2 regions of the Cupriavidus sp. DL-D2 genome follow, and region 2 is predicted to be linked to the other one. Evidence: predicted binding sites of a transcription regulator. Region 2 holds the regulator's gene; the other holds the start of a gene.

Region 1 (9,183 bases), on a different contig from region 2:
TCATCAACGTGGTGGACAACGATTTCCTGAACTTCAGCTCGCCCACGCCGCAAGGCTTCGGCTACGCCGTGTTCGGCAAGGTCGTGGAAGGCACTGACGTCGTGGACGCCATCAAGGGCGTGCGCACCGCCAGCTCGGGCTTCCACCAGGACGTGCCGATGGAAGACGTCGTGATCCAGAAGGCTACGATCGTCGAGTAATTCTGGCAACCCGTGCCATCCGATTGCGGGCATGCCGCTCGTGGTGAACAAGTCAACACGCCCATCCGACACGCATGACCGCAACCACCCACACGCCGGTGGCCGCACCGATTCCGGTGCAGGCGCCGGCGTGGTTCATTTCCGATCTGCACCTGACCCCTGGCATGCCCCGCACGCTGGAGGCATTCGACCAGGTATTGAGCGACGCCGCGCGACACGCAGGCGCCTTGTTCATCCTGGGCGATTTCTTTGAATTCTGGGTCGGGGACGAGGAGACCGACACGCCGTTTGCGGCAGGCGTGGCCGCTGCGCTGCGCCGTGTGGCCGACGCCGGCCTGCCGGTCTACCTGATGCATGGCAACCGTGATTTCCTGATCGGCAAGCGCTTTGCCGCCGCCGCAGGCGCCACGCTGCTGCCCGATCCCTCCATCATCGACTGCGCCGGCCGCCGCGTGGTACTGAGCCACGGCGACATGCTCTGCACCGATGACGAGCGCTATATGCGCTTCCGGCGCTGGACACGCAAGCGCTGGGTGCAACGGCTGTTCCTGATGTTGCCGCTTTCCACGCGGCTTGGCATTGCGCGGCGCCTGCGCGCCGACAGCGAGGCCGGCCGTGCACGCCAGCCTGCCGATGCACCGCCGCCCACCTATGGCGATGCCGCGTCCGAAGCAGTCGAGAAATTGCTGACAGACAGCGCCGCCAGCACGCTCGTCCACGGCCACACGCACCGGCCGGCCCTGCACGCGCACACTGGTGGTGAACGGTGGGTGCTGACGGATTGGGATCTCGACGGCCGCCACCCACGTGCCGCCGTGTTGCAGCTCGGCGCCAGCGGTTTCAGCGTGCTGCCGCGCGCCTGACTACTTCATCATCTTGCGCAGTTCGCTGGCATCGAAACGGTCGTTCGGGGTGTTCTCGAGATGTTCGCCAAGGCGATCGAGCGCGGCCAGCACGGCCTCGATGCGGTCATGCTGCTTGGCCGCATTGTCGATCAGGCTCTTGAGGGCCAGCGACACTGGATCGTCCGCATTCGGCGTGATGCCGTAGGCCGAGAACTCCTGCTTCGCGCCCTGCTGCGAGGCCGGCGCATCGGGCATGATGATGCGCGCCGGAATACCTACCGCAGTCGCACCGGGCGGCACCGGTTTCAGTACCACGGCATTCGAACCCACGCGGGCGCCATCGCCCACCTCGAACCCGCCCAGCACCTTGGCGCCGGCACTGACCACCACGCCCGTACCCAGCGTCGGATGCCGCTTCTGCCCCTTGTAGAGCGACGTGCCGCCCAACGTCACGCCCTGGTAGATCGTGCAGTCATCGCCAATCTCGGCAGTCTCGCCAATCACCACGCCCATGCCGTGGTCGATGAACACACGTCGCCCCAGCTTTACCGCCGGATGGATCTCGATGCCGGTCAGGAAGCGCGACCAGTGCGAAATCCAGCGCCCCAGCCAATGGAATCCGGACCGCCAGCAGGCATTGGCCACGCGGTGGAACATCACGGCATGCAGGCCCGGATAGCAGGTCAGCACCTCGAGACGGCTGCGCGCGGCGGGGTCCCGCCGCATGATGGCGTCGATTTCTTCCTTCAGGCGAGTGAACATCTTTGTCGTGTCGTGTTGCCGCGCCGATGCGCCATCCATGCAAGAGCACGACGGTCGCCGGCGCGGTCATAAGCGGTAAGCGGGTACTGCGCTCTGTGCGGCCGTGGGGGGACGGTCCGGTCGCATGCGAGCAGCGAGTGTAAGAGATTTGCGAGCCTGCCGCCGCCCCTGACGCTGTCAGGGCCTTTGGGGTCGCAGTGCCCTCAACATCGATCCGGCAGCCGGCAACAGCCGCACGACCCCAGATGGCGGGAGGCGCCTCGGGTATCGTCGTGCGGTGCGAATGCCGGGTAGAAATTCACGGATGGATGTCCTTGTCGATATCGTCGTCAACCTGCCCTGCAGCGTCCGCGCCGGCGGGCTTGCCGCCCGTCAGCAGCATCCGCTTGGCGATGCCGCGCAGGATGTTGACCTCCTCGCGCTCCAGGCCGGCGCGGGCAAACATCCGGCGCAGGCGCGGCATCAGCTTGCGCGGATTGGCAGGATCGAGAAACCCGATGGCCGCCAGCCCCGCCTGCAGATGCCCGAACATCGATTCGATCTGCTCGGTCGTGGCAGGCTCACCAGAATAGCCGATATTGGGCGTGGCGTCCGAGGCCGCCTCGCCGCGCGGCACTTGCCCATCGAGCAGCGCCAGGCGCATTTCGTAGGTGATCAACTGCACCGCCTGCGCGAGATTCAGCGAGCTATAGGCCGGATTGGCCGGGATATGGGTCACGGCGGAGCAGCGCAGCACCGCCTCGTTGGGCAGGCCATAACGCTCGTTGCCGAACACGAAGGCGATCATGGCTGCGTCGTCCGCACCGGCCAGCACCGTGTGTGCCTGCGCCGCCGCCGCACGCGGCAGCAGGCGGGGCGGGCCGAATTCACGCTGGCGCGCCGTCATCGCGACGGTAAAGGCCGTTCCGGCCAGCGCGGTCTCGATATCGGGGACGATACGGGCGCCCGCCAGCACATCGTCCGCGCCACTGGCCATGGCCACGGCATCGGCATGGGCCAACACATCAGGCTCGCGCGGCGACACCAGCACAAGGCCGCCCGGCGCTGCACCGAAGCCCATGGTCTTCATCGCACGCGCCACCGAACCCACGTTGCCCGGGTGGCTTGTCTCCACGAGCACCACACGGACCCGGGAAAAAATGTTTCCCGGATCACACGATGCCGGGGATGCCGGATCTGGTCCGGCCGATTGATTCAACGCTTCAGTCATTTGGGATGGCCCGTCGTCACCGATTACCGCATCGAGGCGTGCGGCGGGCCGGGTTTCCTATACAATGCTGCCTTCAATTTGCGGCGCGTCGCCAGAACCGGCGGCGCCCCTCGTTCTTCTACAATCCGTTGTGTTGTTCGGCCAACGCCGGGCATTCGCGCATTCCTGACCACCATGCTGGCGGGGACGCCGCGCGATCCATGCCTTGCTGCGCCGTCTGGAGAGATTCATGCATCCGATGCTCAATATCGCCGTCAAGGCGGCCCGCAAGGCGGGTTCCATCATCAACCGTGCGTCGATGGACGTCGACCTGGTGCGCGTTTCGCGCAAACAGCACAACGATTTCGTGACCGAAGTCGACCGCGCAGCCGAAGCGGCGATCATCGAGATCATCAGCACCGCCTACCCCGAGCACGCCATTCTAGCGGAAGAGTCCGGCCAATCCTGGGCCGAAGGCGAAGAGCAGAGCGAATTCACCTGGGTCATCGACCCGCTCGACGGCACGACCAACTTCATCCACGGCTTTCCCCAATACGCGGTTTCGATCGGCCTGCTGCACAAGGGCGTACCCTCGCAGGCGGTGGTCTACGACCCCACGCGTGACGAACTGTTCACGGCCAGCAAGGGCGCCGGCGCGTTCCTGAATAACCGCCGCATCCGCGTGACGCGCCGCGACAAGCTGGCCGACTGCCTGATCGGCACGGGCTTCCCGTTCCGTGATCTCGACGGCATGGACGAGTACCTCGAAATCTTCTCGCTGATGACGCGTAGCTGCGCTGGCCTGCGCCGCCCGGGCGCCGCAGCGCTGGACCTGGCCTATGTGGCCTGCGGCCGCCTGGATGGCTTCTTCGAAACCGGCCTGAAACCGTGGGACATGGCAGCCGGCATGCTGCTGATCACCGAGGCCGGCGGCCTGGTGGGCAACTACGCTGGCGAATCGCGCCAGATGGAACAAGGCGAAGTGCTGGCCGGCAACCCGAAGGCATTTGCGCAGATGGTGCGCCTGCTGACGCCGTTCTCGCTGGACAACGCCAAGCCGAAGCTGAAGCCGATCCAGGACTGATCTTCGCCGGGGGGGCGCCGTCAGGCGCTCCTGTCGAGGGTACAGGCCGTGGGCAGGTAGTTCTGTTTGAAACCATCGCTGCCGCCTCGCACCGCGCAGTTCCACGTCCCATCGGTCAGCCGCCCCACCGTGATACGCGTGTTGCGGGCGGCCACATGCACATCGCCATCCAGCAACACCACGATGGCACCAGACCCATCCGCGTTGAACACGAAAGTATTGGGCGTGGCGGTCAGCGGCGACTGGATATAGCCCAGTGCGTCCCTGGCATCGGGGAATGCATGCACGCCGTGCTGCAGCCGCTCCTCCACCGGGATCTTGTAGGCCGATGCCTCCCAGAACGCTCGCGCCACCTGCGCCTTGACCGTGTAATCCTGGTAGGTCGGGATGGCAATGGCGGCCAGGATCCCGATGATTGCCACCACGATCATCAATTCGATCAGCGCAAAACCCCTTTCGAGCCTGCCGCGCTTTCTTTCGGATTGTTCCGGTCCGATTCCCGCTTTCTTGCTGCGCATACGTACTCGTCCCGTTGTCGGCGTTTTGTTGGATTCGTGCCGGTGCCTGCGGTCCTATCCAAGCTTTGTGCCATGTCTGAACGACCCCGGAAGTGACAAATTCTGTCCGCCGGTCACGTCGCGCGTACCTTCGGGCTGACAAGTTCGATGTGCGCTGCCGGACCAGGTGACAAATCCCGGCATGCTGCACTTCGCCAAGAAGCGTCCCACCAAAAATTCGTCAGAGGCGAAACGTCTCATTCAAAAATGAGAATCCGCCGCATGGGCCGAGGGTTGACCAGGCAGTAAAATGCCGCTTTGCGCCACGGAAGGAATGGCTTGGCCGCGCGGATGCCCCGAGGCATCCGGACGTACCGCCAGCCATCCCCGATGTGGCAACCGATACACCGGCGGCCCTGCCAGACCGCCCGCGAGGAACGCATGTCCGCAGAAACCCTTTCCAACCTTCCCGCAACCGACAGCGCCACGGTCGGCGACAACCGCTCTGACGCCGTTGACGCAATAGCCACCCAAGGCGACTCGGCTGTCCCGGAACATTCCGAGAAGCCGGCCAAGACGGCCAAGGTGGATAAAGCGGCCAAGTCCGGGCAAGCCGAAAAACTCTCCCCGATGATGCAGCAGTACACCGGCATCAAGGCGGACCACCCGGACACGCTGCTTTTCTACCGGATGGGCGACTTCTACGAGCTGTTCCATGACGACGCCGAGAAGGCCGCTCGGCTGCTCGACATCACGCTGACCGCACGCGGCCAGTCCGGTGGCGTACCCATCCGCATGGCGGGCATCCCCTTCCACTCGGCGGATCAGTACCTCGCACGACTGGTCAAGCTGGGCGAATCCGTGGCGATCTGCGAGCAGATTGGCGACCCGGCCACCAGCAAGGGGCCGGTCGAGCGCAAGGTCGTGCGAATCGTGACGCCGGGCACGTTGACCGATGCCGCGCTGCTGTCGGACAAGGTCGACTCGTTCCTGATGGCCGTCCACCAGCAGACCACGCGACGCGGCGTCAGCAAGACCGGTCTTGCATGGCTGAACCTCGCCAGCGGCGAACTGCGGCTGATGGAATGCGATGGCGCGCAACTGTCGCGCGAACTGGAACGTGTCCGCCCCGCCGAACTGCTTTACGCCGATGGCATCGAACTGCCCGCCCTGGCCTGTGCGCGCACGCGGCTGCCCGAATGGCATTTCGACCAGGAAGCCGGCACGCGGCGCCTGCGCGAGCAGATCGGTGTCGCCAGCCTGGAGCCGTTCGGCTGCGCAGGACTTGGCGCGGCACTGGGTGCTGCGGGCGCGCTGCTCAACTACGCGGCAAGTACGCAGGGCCAGTCCTTGCGCCACGTGCAAGGCGTGACCGTCGAGCGCGAATCGGAGTTCGTGGGCATCGACACCCCCACGCGCCGCAATCTCGAACTGACCGAGACGCTACGCGGCGGCGAATCGCCCACGCTGTTCTCGCTGCTCGACACCTGCTCCACGACAATGGGCAGCCGCGCGTTGCGGCACTGGCTCCATCATCCGCTGCGCGATCCGGCACTGCCACGTGCCCGTCAGCAAGCCATTGGCGCGCTCATCTCACAAGACCCCGACGCTGTCCGGTCGCATCTACGCAAGCTGTGCGACGTCGAGCGCATCACGGCGCGGCTCGCACTGCTGTCGGCACGGCCGCGAGACCTGTCGGCCCTGCGGGATACGCTGCGTGGCCTGCCGCTGGTACAGGCCAGTGTCACCTTGGCCGATGACGCCGCGCTGCTGGCCGAGACGCTCGAGGAACTCGATGTCCCGCAAGACTGCCTGGATCTGCTGGCGAGCGCCGTGGCAGACGAGCCGTCGACCGTGATTCGCGACGGCGGCGTGATCGCGCGCGGCTATGACGCGGAGCTCGACGAACTGCGCGACATCTCAGAAAACTGTGGGCAATTCCTGATCAGCCTGGAAACCCGCGAGCGCGAACGCACCGGCATTTCCAATCTGCGCGTCGAGTACAACCGCGTGCATGGCTTCTATATCGAGGTCACGAACGGACAAGCCGACAAGGTACCCGACGACTACCGGCGCCGCCAGACGCTCAAGAACGCCGAGCGCTACATCACGCCAGAACTGAAAGCCTTCGAGGACAAGGCGCTGTCGGCGCAGGACCGTGCGCTGGCACGCGAGAAACAGTTGTACGAGGCGCTGCTCCAGACGCTGCTGCCGCATATCGGCAGCCTGCGTCGCGTGGCCGCCGCGCTGGCGCGTCTCGACGTGCTGGCCACGCTCGCGGAGCGCGCGCGAACGCTGGACTGGACACAGCCGGAACGCGTGACCGAGAACGTGATCGACATCTCGCAGGGCCGGCATCCGGTGGTCGAGGGCCAACTGGCGGCGGAGTCGGTCGCGTTTATCGCCAATGACTGCCACCTCACGGAGGCGCGCAAGCTGCTGCTGATCACCGGCCCGAACATGGGCGGCAAGTCGACGTTCATGCGCCAGACCGCGCTGATCGTGTTGCTGGCCTGCGTGGGCGCCTGGGTGCCCGCACGCCGCGCCGTGATCGGTCCCGTCGATCGCATCTTCACGCGCATTGGCGCCGCCGACGATCTGGCGGGCGGGCGCTCGACGTTCATGGTCGAGATGACCGAGGCCGCCGGCATCCTGCACAACGCCACACCGTCGAGCCTTGTCCTGATGGATGAAATCGGACGCGGTACATCGACGTTCGATGGCCTGGCACTGGCGTGGGCCATCGCGCGGCACCTGCTGTCGCACAACCGCAGCCATACGCTGTTCGCCACGCACTACTTCGAATTGACGCAGCTGCCGCAGGAGTTCCCGCAGGCCGCCAACGTCCACCTGTCCGCTGTGGAGCATGGCGACGGCATCGTGTTCCTGCATGCGGTGCAGGACGGTCCGGCGAGCCAGAGCTACGGCCTGCAGGTGGCGCAGTTGGCTGGCGTGCCACAGCCGGTGATTCGTGCCGCGCGCAAACATCTGGCGTGGCTCGAACAGCAGTCGGCCGATGCCACGCCGACACCGCAGATGGACCTGTTCGCCGCACCGGCCACGCCGCTGGACGACGAGATGGAAGTTCCCGCGCCGATGCAGACACAGGTCATGGGCGAATCTTCCGCTGCGCTCGACGCGTTGGAGGAAATCGATCCGGACAACCTGTCGCCGCGCGATGCGCTGGAAGCGTTGTACCGGCTCAAGACGCTCGCGCAGTCCGCTACCCGGCCATGACGGCACCTTGCCCGACTGGCTCGACCTGCCATGGCCGGCGCGCGCTCGGCGTCGCGCTCCTGACCGTCGTATGCAGCGCGTGGCTGAGCATACCCGGCCCGGCCTACGCCGCTCGTACCACTGCGGTTCGTCCCCCGCCCGCGCCGGTGGTCCAGCCGACGCGTATCGGACTGATTGCCGACGTGCCGCAATGGCCGGAGGCCGAGACTGACGCCTCTGCGCTGTTCGATCTGATGAACGCCCGACAGATGGCGCTGATCATCCATGCAGGTGGCATCAAGGGCGATACCGAATCGTGTGCGGACACCATTCTGGGTGCGCGGCAGCGCGTGCTGGATGACTCGCCTGCCCCGCTGCTCTTCGTGCCCGGAGAAACCGACTGGGCCGAATGCCACAAGCCCGTCAACGGCAAGTTCGACGCCGTTGAGCGCCTGAACCGCCTGCGCGAACTGTATTTTCCGGTGGACACGACGCTGGGCCGTCGAACGCTGCCGGTGATCCGGCAGTCGGACCAGGCGATGTTCCGCAGCTTCCGCGAGAACGTGCGGCTGATAGTGGGTGGCGTGATGGTAGTGGGCCTGAACCTGCCCGGCGACAACAACCACTATCGGAGCGAGGGCGGCCGAAACGGCGAGTTCGAGGACCGTCGCGAAGCCAACCGGCAATGGCTGCATCGCGCGTTCTCGGTGGCCAGGCAACGCGACCTGCCCGGCATCCTGGTGGTGGCGCATGCCGACCCGGAGTTCGGGAATGGTTGGGAAAAGCGCGGAAAGCCGTCGCTGCTCGATGGCTTCATGCGACGTGGCACCCGCGACGGCTATCTGGAATTCAAGAATCAGATGCGCGAACTCAGCGCAAAATTTCCGGGACAGGTGCTGCTGATACACGCCAGCGACAGCGGCTTCAGCATCGACAAACCCCTGAAGGACAAGGACGGCAAGATCCTCGGCAATTTCACGCGCGTATCGCTCCCGATCGGGACGCCATCCCGTTGGGTCGAATTGACTGTCACGCCCAACACACGATCGGTTTTCCAGGTGACGCTGCAGGATGGGCCGAAAAACAACTGACCAGGATCAAACGAAGTGGATGGCAGACAAACAGTCTGCGCAGCCAAGCAAAAAGCCGGCAAATGCCGGCTTTTTGCTTGCTTCTTGCGATGACCTGTCGCGTATCGCCCGGAAGATTCGTAAGGGAATCGAGAGTGGATCAGTGCAGCGTGCGCGGGCTTTCGCCGTCGTCGTCTTCGTCGACGACTTCGATGCCCGAGGCACCGTGGGCGTGGCCATGCTCGACTTCGTCGTCGGTGGCTTCACGCACTTCGGAAACTTGCAGCCAGAAACGCAGGGCCATGCCGGCCAGCGGGTGG
Region 2 (9,183 bases):
TCAGCCGCCAGAGGCCATTTCGCGGTGTCTGACCAGCACATTACCATGCGCCCGGAAATAGTTGGCGAGTCTTTCCGCGATGAACACCGAGCGGTGCTGCCCGCCCGTACAGCCGATGGCGACGGTCAGGTAGCTACGGTTATCGGCAATGAAACTCGGTAGCCACTTCTCCACATAGGCGCGGATGTCCTCGGCCATCGCCAGCACCATCGGCTGGCTCTGCAGGAAATCCACGACCGGTGCATCGCGGCCCGTCAGCGGGCGCAGCGCCAGGTCGTAGTAGGGATTGGGCAACGAGCGGACATCGAACACCATGTCGGCATCGCTGGGTACCCCGTGCTTGAATCCGAACGATTCGAACAGCAGTGTGAGCGGTTCGCTCTCGGTGCCGCCGTTGCTGCTGATCAGTTCCTTGATCCAGCTGCGTAGCGTATTGGTTCGCACGTTGCTGGTATCGATGCGATGGGCCGATTCGGATAGCGGGCTCAACAGCTCCCGCTCCATCTCGATGGCTTCGATCAGCGAGGTATCGCTGGCGGCAGCTTCTGCTTCCGCCTCGGCCTTGTCCGGCCCTGTTCCGCCATTTGCGCTGCCGACACGCGTCGAGAGCGGATGGCGGCGTCGTGTTTCGGAATAGCGCTGCACCAGCGCATCGGTGTTGGCAGTCAGGAACAGCACCTGCACCTGATGCTGGGCCGACAGTTCGCGCACGGTATCGGGCAGGCGCGCCAGCGATTCGCGGCTGCGAATATCGGTGGCCACGCCCAGGTGCGAGTAGCCCTGGTCGGCCAGATAGGTGGCGAGTTCGGGGATGAACTGGGCTGGCAGGTTGTCGACGCAGTAGTAGCCCGCGTCTTCCAGAACGTTCAGGGCAACCGACTTACCCGAGCCGGAGATCCCGGTGATAAGAATGATCCGCATAGCGACGCAAGGATAGCACCGCATGATGGCCGCGTCATGACAGCGCTTCTCGATTGGAGGTTGCGGCGGGCATTTAACGACAGAACGCGACAGATGCTAAGAAAAATGGCGAACCGCATCCGATTCGCCATTTATCGCCTGGAACCGCCACAGGGCGGATCAGGATCAGGCCGGTTTGGCCGACAGGCACTCGCTCTGCGCCTTCTTGTATTCGTCGCCCTTCTTGCCCTTGTTGGCCTTGGCGCACGCTGCCATTTTTTCCTGCTGGGTTTTCGGCTCGGCTGCGGCGGCCGGGCCAGAGCCGGACAGGCATTCGCTCTGGGCCTTCTTGTACTCGTCGCCCTTCTTGCCCTTGTTAGCCTTGGCGCAGGCTGCCATCTTTTCCTGTTGTGCCGTCTTGCCCGATTTCTCGGCCGCAGCCGGAGCCGATGCGCCTTGGGCAAACGCTGCCGTGGCGAACAGCGGGGTCACCAGCACACACATCGCGATCAGTTTCTTCATGCTTCTCTCCTGGCTGTGGAAAAACACTTTCATGGGCAATCCGAACGGGATGGCGGCCATTACAGCACAAAACGGCGCGTGTGCGGCTGCCGTTGACGCAGCGGCAGGCCAGCTTGTAAGGAAATGAAAACGCCCGCTGAATGAAGCGGGCGTTTGCGGGAAAGCGATGTTCGGAAAATGCCTAGAGCAACCGGCCCTGTCCGCGTGACACCACATCGGCTTGCATGGCCGCGCGCTGCCGGTCCATGAAGTCGCGCAGCGTGTCGATGCCGCGCAGGCGCAGTATCGTGTTGCGCACGGCGGCTTCCACCAGCACGGCGAGATTTCGACCGGCTGCCACCTGGATCTTCACCATGTGGATGGGCAGGCCGAGCACGTCGAGGTATTGCGAATCCAGCGGCAGGCGCTCGAACTCGCCATCGTTGCGGCGGACGAGTTGAACCACGAGCTTGATCTTCATTTTCCGGCGTACGGCCGTTTCACCGAAGATCGTCTTGATATCGAGCAGGCCAAGGCCGCGCACTTCGAGCAGGTTCTGCAGCAGCGGCGGGCAGCGACCCTCGATGAAGTCTGGACCCAGCCGCACGAAATCCACGGCATCGTCGGCCACGAGGCCATGGCCGCGCGAAATCAGTTCGAGGCCCAGTTCGCTCTTGCCCAGGCCCGATTCGCCCATGATCAGCACGCCCATGCCGAGGATGTCGAGGAACACGCCGTGCATCGTCACGCGCGGTGCCGAGATACGCGACAGGTACAGGCGCAGGTGATCGATCACGGCCGCCGACGATACCGGCGTGGTGAACAGCGGCGTGGACGAACGCGTGCAGCGCAGTTCGAGGTCGGGCGGCGGCTCCATGCCGTCGGCGATGACCAGGAAGGGCGGCTCGAGCAGGATCAGCTCGCCCATCTGACGCTTGCGCGGCTCGTCGTCGAGACGCTGGTAATAAAGGATTTCGGGTTTGCCGAGCACCTGGATCCGGTTCGGGTGGATCAGGTTCAAGTGGCCCACGAGGTCCGCCGCGGAGGTGGCTTCACGCGCGAACTCGACATCGAAGGCGCGGTCCGCACCTTCAAGGCCGGCGACCCACGACAGTTTGATGTCTGCTGCGTTGTCGTCGAAGATCGACTGCGAGGTGACGCCGGTGAGTTCCATGCGGGATGACTTTCAGGAGGGGCGGTAGGACAGTGGGCTGCGGCGGGCGATTCCGGCGTTAGGGATGCCAGTCCGATAGCAACTGGTGGACGGCTTCCGGCGTGGGGAGCGTCGCCAGCCCTTCGCGCATTTCGCGGTCCGACAGCAACTGGGCAATTTCGGAAAGAATTTCCAGATGCTGCTGCGTGGCCTGCTCGGGCACCAGCAGGAAGATCAACAGCGAGACCGGCTTGCCATCGGGCGATTCGAACGGGATGGGTTCCGCCAGGCGCATGAAGCCCGCCAGCGGCTGCTTCAGGCCCTTGATGCGGCCGTGCGGAATGGCAACTCCAGCGCCAAGCCCGGTGGAACCCAGGGACTCGCGCGCAAAGAGGTTGTCGGTAACAGTGGCCCGCGCCACGCCATGGTTGTTCTCGAACAGGAGCCCGGCTTGCTCGAAGACCCGCTTCTTGCTGGTGACGGTGACGTCGAGATGGATGTTGCCAGGTGGCAGCAGTTTGGCCAAACGATTCATGGGCGATGCACGAGAAGTCCGAGTGACAAGCCGGCGCGCATGGACCGGCCCGCCGAGTTGGGGGCAATCAGGATATTGAGGTGCCAGTCGCCCGCATTGGAGCGTCCGGCCATTATAGAGCAGGGCTGCCACGCACTTGTGCGCTGCAGCGTCGCGCCTGCGGACTTCCGCCGCGAGGTCGTCGACCGGTTTGCCCACCCGAAATGCTGCCCGACCCGTGCGCCTGCAGGGCGCACCGCCGGTTCCGCATGACGGGACCGTTCTGCCTGTGATTTGTGGTGCAGCATACACCGACATGCGAGAGATGCGAACACCTTCGGTGTATCAATTCGTCGCTTAGTGGTGTCGAGGTAACGCGTGAGGAATGGAAAGTTGTGCGGCAACCGGACGCCCCATCAAAAAAGCCGCGCAGATGCGCGGCTTTGCTCTCTTCCTGTCAGTCCTCTCAGGACAACTGAAACTGTCGTTTCGTTGCGCTGGTTATTGTTGCTGTAGCTGCGCTTCGGCCATCTGGTACTTGACCGCCTCGCGGTCATGCCCTTGCACGCGATCCTTGTAGCGGATCACCTGGCGGTCGAGCTTGTCGACCAGACAGTCGATCGCCGCGTACAGGTCTTCATGATGGGCTTCGACGAAGATGTCCTTGCCTTTGAGGTGCAGATTGATTTCCGCGTACTGACGCTTGTCCTTTTCCTTGTGATTGTCGACTGATAGCAGCACGCTTACGCCAATGACCTGATCGAAATGTCTGACAATTCGCTCCAGTTTCGTTTCCACATACTCACGCAGCGGGGGCGTGATGTCGAGGTGGTGTCCACTGATCTTGAAGTTCATAGCGCTTCTCCTTCTGAAAGAGCCGCACCAGGCAGGCGGTTACGGCTCGGCTACAAAGACTTGCGGAGATTCACTGCGGGGATTTTCAATGCTTCGCGATATTTCGCCACCGTGCGGCGTGCGACCACAAAGCCCTGTTCGCCCAGCAGTTCGGCGATGCGGCTGTCGGAAAGAGGATTCCTGGGGTCTTCGGCTCCTATCAGTTGCTTGATCAGCGCGCGTATAGCCGTGGATGAGGCCGCGCCACCCGTCTCCGTGGAGACGTGGCTTCCGAAGAAGTACTTCAACTCGAAAGTACCCATCGGCGTGGCCATGTACTTGTTCGTTGTGACCCGGGAAATGGTCGACTCGTGTAAACCCAGTGTATCGGCAATTTCACGCAAAACCAAGGGGCGCATCGCGATTTCCCCGTGCGAGAAAAAGTTCTTTTGACGCTCCACAATCGCCTGCGACACCCGCAGGATCGTATCGAATCGTTGCTGGATGTTCTTGATGAGCCACCGTGCTTCCTGCAGCTTTTGCTGCAGTCCGGCAGCCCCTGCCTCGCCCTTCGCACCGCGCAGAATCTGCGCGTACATATCGTTGATGCGCAGGCGCGGCATCACGTCCGGATTGAGCTGCGCGATCCATCCGCTGCCGCTCTTGCGTACAAACACATCCGGCACCACGAAGTCCGCTTCCGGACGGCTGTACGCGTGTCCTGGATACGGTGCGAGGGAGCGGATCAATTCGTGCGCAGCCTTCAATGCTATTTCGTCCACCTGCAGGGCTTTCTTGAGCCGGGTGTAATCCCGTACGGCCAGCAGTTCCAGATGATGATTGACGATAGTCAGCGCCAGTTCGCGCTGCGGGTGCTTCAACCGCTTCAACTGCAAACTCAGGCACTCCGCAGCGTTCCGTGCCCCGACACCGGGTGGATCGAAGCTCTGCAGCAGCGTAAGTATCGCCTGCACCTCATCCACTTCGAACTCGAGTTCTTCCGGGAGTTCCGAACAAATTTCCTCGAGCGAGGCGCTCAGGTAACCGTCGTCGTCGAGCGACTCGATCAGGAAAATGGCCAGGCCCTTGTCGCGCACCGAGATCTTGAGTGGCGTGAGCTGCTCCATGAGGAACTCGCGCAGCGTCGGATCGGCGTCGCGCAGTTGCATCGGCGTCTTCTCGTCTTCGTCGCCTTGCGGGCGTCGCGCGAAGTCGTCGAGGCTCCAGTCGTTGCCGTAGTCCTCGCTGCCGGTATCGTTGTAGTTTTCCTCTTCGCCACCCGCCGCGCCATCGGCACGTTCGGTGCCGTTGGCCTGGGGTTCGGCCGGTGCGGGTGCCGGTGCGGTCTGGAGGTTGACCGAGCCGTCCGCGGCCACGCGCAGCGGACTATCCAGCCAGTCGTTCTCGCGCTCGAGCAACGGATTTTCCGTCAGCGCCTGCTCCACTTCCTGCTGCAGTTCCAGCGTGGAAAGCTGCAACAGCCGGATCGACTGTTGCAGCTGCGGGGTCAGGGCCAGATGCTGGGAGAGGCGGAGCTGAAGCGAAGGTTTCATGCGACCTATTCTATGCGCATCTTTCCGTTGTTGGAACGGAATTTGCTAGAACCTATCGCCCAACCTTGCGTGATCGGAAACGGCTTTGGAAAAACGGTGTGCAGCGTGGGCAGAAATTGCCGCACCGCACGCATCACATGCGGAAATTCTCGCCCAGATAGACGCGGCGCACAGATTCGTTGGCGATGATTTCCTCTGGCAGGCCGGATGCCAGCACCGTACCTTCGCTGATGATGTACGCGTGGTCGCAGATGCCCAGCGTCTCGCGAACATTGTGGTCGGTAATCAGCACGCCAATGTTGCGGGCCTTCAGGAAACTCACGATCCGCTGGATTTCGCCCACGGCGATAGGGTCCACACCGGCAAACGGTTCGTCCAGCAGGATGAAACGCGGCGACGACGCGAGCGCGCGGGCAATTTCCACCCGGCGGCGCTCACCGCCCGACAACGACAGTGCCGGGTTGTTGCGCAGGTGCGCGATCTGCAGGTCGTCCAGCAGGGAGTCGAGCCGGCGGTCGATCTCGGCCTTGGTCAGCGACTTGCCGTTTTCCACCTGCAACTCCAGCACGGCGCGGATGTTTTCCTCGACGTTGAGCTTGCGGAAGACCGACGCTTCCTGCGGCAGATAGGACAGGCCCATGCGCGCGCGCTCGTGGATCGCAAGGCCGCTGATGTGCTTGTCGTCCAGCACGATGTCGCCTTCGTCGAGTGCCACCAGCCCCACGATCATGTAGAACGATGTGGTCTTGCCCGCGCCGTTCGGACCCAGCAGGCCCACCACTTCGCCGCTCTTCACGTCAAGCGAGACATCCTTGACCACCGTGCGCGTACCGTAACGCTTCTTCAGATGGCGGACGACCAGCGTGCTGCTGTCGGTGCGGACGCTCGCAGCGGAAGAGGCGGCAGGGGAGGCGAGGGTGGCGGAGTCGTTCATCGGATACGGAGGCGATAGAAGGGGCTGTGTTTCAGGGCTTGGCCGGGGCCGTGGACGGCTTCAGGTCCAGCGGGGCGCCGCTCGCGGCGGGGGCGCTGGCATCGGCGCGCGGCGACAGCACGGCGCGTACGCGGCCCGACGGGTTGCCCGCGGTGGTGTTGTTGTCGCCGCCGGTGGCGGTGTAGTACTCGTTGCGGCTGTCATAGGTGATCACGGCGCCGCGGATTTCGTCGAGGATCTTGGCGCCGACGCCCGAGACACGTGCAGCGCGTGCGTGGCCGATCAGCTTGTTGACCTCGGTCTTGCCATCGTATTCGATGCGGTCGCCCCAGCCGTCGATGTATTCGTCCACGCCGTCGCGCTTCTGGCGGATGTACGCCTGGCGGCCCGGCTTGGACGTGGCAATGGCGTACTGGTAGCCCTCGGGGTCCGTGCGCAGTTCGGCAGCGTCGGATTTCAGCACCATCGTGCCCTTGGTCAGCACCACGTTGCCGGTGAGGGTGTAGATCTGCTTGACGTCATCGTAGCTGGCATTGTCCGCTTCGAGCACGAGGGGCTTGGCCTGGTCCGCGCGCTCGGCAAAAGCGGGCTGGACCATGCTCATGGCGAGCGCGAGTCCGAGGGCGGCTAGGGCCGTCAATCGGGCGGGCGCCGGGCGGCGACAGGACGATGTCGACAGGGATGCAGTCATGTTTGGCAAATGATGAGATAGGGAAGGCGGCCAGGCGATGCGGCAGGACGAGCCTGCCAGCTGGGTGTCACTGGGTCCTGGCCTGCCCCTGCGGCGGGTTCATGACGATCGTGCCGCGTACGTTGCCCAGCAATTGTACTTCGCGGGTGACGTTGTTGAAGATCAGCCCGTTGGCCGTCATGACCGAAGGTCCGCGCGTCAGCTCCACGTTCTTGTCTGTCTTGACGATGTCGTCATTGACGAGCAGCTGGAAGTATTGCGACGTGGCGGTCATGCGCGGATCCTTCGACGGATCCACGCCGGCCTGCCGCACGATCACGGCGTTGCCGTAAAGGTCGATGATCGTGCCCTCGGCGTTCATGACGCCGCGATTGGCGTTGGCGGTCACGGGCGGGCGGTCCGGCTGGAAGGCACGCATGGCCGGCTTGGTCACGTCGTAGGTCTGGTCATCCTCGAAGTGGACCATCTTCACTCCGGTGAAGCGGATCTTGGTCGTGCCATCCGCAGCCAGTTCCGTGGCCGAGAACCGTTCCATCCAGTAGTCCGGTTCGTGGCGCTTGGTGCGTGACTGGTCTGTGCCGGTGCTCGGCGAGTTCAGTTGGACGAGCCAGAACGTGCTGCCGGCGACGATGGCCATCAGCAGCAGCGGCAACAGCCGCATGACCACACCCGTGAGTCTGGACAGGAAGTCCGGCATGTTCAGATGACCTTGGCACGCGTAAGGTCATGGATGTGCAAGGCACCGACCAGGCGGCCATCGTTGTCGACGACGAGCAACTGGTTGATGCGGTTTGCTTCCATGACCTGCACCGCTTCCACCGCGAGCTGGTCCTGGTTGACCATGCGCGGGTTGCGGTGCATGACCTCGCCGATGGGCACGGTCTTCCAGTCGGTAGAGGTCTCCAGCAGGCGGCGCAGGTCGCCGTCGGTGAACACGCCCACGGCGCGGCCCTCCGGGTCGACGACCGCCGTCATGGCCATGCCCTTGCGCGTGATTTCCATCAGTGCCTGGGCCAGCGGCGTGGTCTCGCGGACTTCCGGCACGGCGTTGCCCGAGCGCATGACGTCGCGCACATGAGTCAGCAGCTTGCGGCCGAGCGCGCCGCCCGGGTGCGAGCGGGCAAAATCTTCCTCGCCGAAGCCGCGCGCGTCGAGCACGGCCACGGCCAGCGCGTCGCCCAGCGCCAGTGCGGCGGTGGTGCTGGCCGTCGGCGCCAGGTTCAGCGGGCAGGCTTCCTGTGCCACGGCGCCATCGAGATGGGCGTCGGACAGCTTGGCCAGGTTCGATTCCGGGTTGCCGGTAATAGAGATCAGGCTGGCGCCAATCCGCTTGACGATCGGGATGATCGACAGTAGTTCGGCGGTCTCACCGGAATTGGAGAATGCGATCAGGACGTCGTCCCGCGTGATCATGCCGAGGTCGCCGTGGCTGGCCTCAGCGGGGTGCACGAAGAACGAGGGCGTGCCGGTGGAAGCCAGCGTGGCCGCCACCTTGCGGCCGATGTGGCCGGACTTGCCGATACCGGAGACGACCACGCGGCCCGTGCAGCCGAGAATGATCTCGACGGCCTTCGCGAAGGCGGGCGTCAGGCGTCCGGCCAGCGCCGAAACGGCGTCTGCCTCGATCTGGAGAGTGTGGCGAGCGAGCGCGAGTGCTCGATTCGCATCGAAATTGGCTATCATGGCGCTGGAGTATACCAACGAATGCGATGGCGTCTGGCCCGGCTTTCCGGCCTTCTGGCTGAGACGACCGCCGCACTTGCCGTCGTTTGCCGTCTTTTGCCGGCGGGGTGCAGAGCCGGTCGTGGCGCGTGCCCGGCCGGATAGCTGAAGCCCTTCAAGCCCGCCGAATGCATTCTCCGCTGGAACTGACCCTCGTGCTGCTGGCCGCCGCCGTCCTCGGCGTGGTGGCCTTCCGCATGCTGCAACTGCCGCCCATGCTGGGCTATCTGGCAGTGGGCATCCTCATCGGTCCCCATGCGCTAGGGCTGGCCAGCGACACCGCCCAGACCAAATATCTGGCGGAATTTGGCGTCGTCTTCCTGATGTTTTCGATTGGGCTGGAGTTCAGCCTGAGCAAACTTCACGCGATGAAGCGGCTGG

What was found. Region 2 encodes sigma-54, which starts transcription at its own class of promoters, with help from an activator protein. Its sites were predicted from a motif close to TGGCANGNAANCTGCTTT; they were not measured.
Region 1: ABDB81_RS13365 (pilin) is a predicted target of sigma-54. The motif match lies at 4,654-4,671, and genes of this name have one in related genera.

The regions. Positions count from the first base shown of each region.
Region 1 is NZ_JBDKXK010000019.1:31,724-40,906, reverse strand. It holds gene ABDB81_RS13390 (peptidylprolyl isomerase) at 1-200, shown strand, start outside; gene ABDB81_RS13385 (UDP-2,3-diacylglucosamine diphosphatase) at 275-1,063, shown strand; gene cysE (serine O-acetyltransferase) at 1,064-1,807, opposite strand; gene ABDB81_RS13375 (RNA methyltransferase) at 2,106-3,017, opposite strand; gene ABDB81_RS13370 (inositol monophosphatase family protein) at 3,247-4,080, shown strand; gene ABDB81_RS13365 (pilin) at 4,101-4,598, opposite strand; gene mutS (DNA mismatch repair protein MutS) at 5,208-7,814, shown strand; gene ABDB81_RS13355 (hypothetical protein) at 7,811-8,884, shown strand; gene ABDB81_RS13350 (peptidylprolyl isomerase) at 9,024-9,183, opposite strand, start outside.
Region 2 is NZ_JBDKXK010000004.1:153,739-162,921, forward strand. It holds gene rapZ (RNase adapter RapZ) at 1-921, opposite strand; gene ABDB81_RS03640 (PsiF family protein) at 1,087-1,422, opposite strand; gene hprK (HPr(Ser) kinase/phosphatase) at 1,604-2,575, opposite strand; gene ptsN (PTS IIA-like nitrogen regulatory protein PtsN) at 2,634-3,089, opposite strand; gene raiA (ribosome-associated translation inhibitor RaiA) at 3,570-3,923, opposite strand; gene ABDB81_RS03660 (RNA polymerase factor sigma-54) at 3,974-5,455, opposite strand; gene lptB (LPS export ABC transporter ATP-binding protein) at 5,589-6,389, opposite strand; gene lptA (lipopolysaccharide transport periplasmic protein LptA) at 6,421-7,080, opposite strand; gene lptC (LPS export ABC transporter periplasmic protein LptC) at 7,148-7,777, opposite strand; gene ABDB81_RS03680 (KpsF/GutQ family sugar-phosphate isomerase) at 7,780-8,763, opposite strand; gene ABDB81_RS03685 (monovalent cation:proton antiporter family protein) at 8,931-9,183, shown strand, end outside.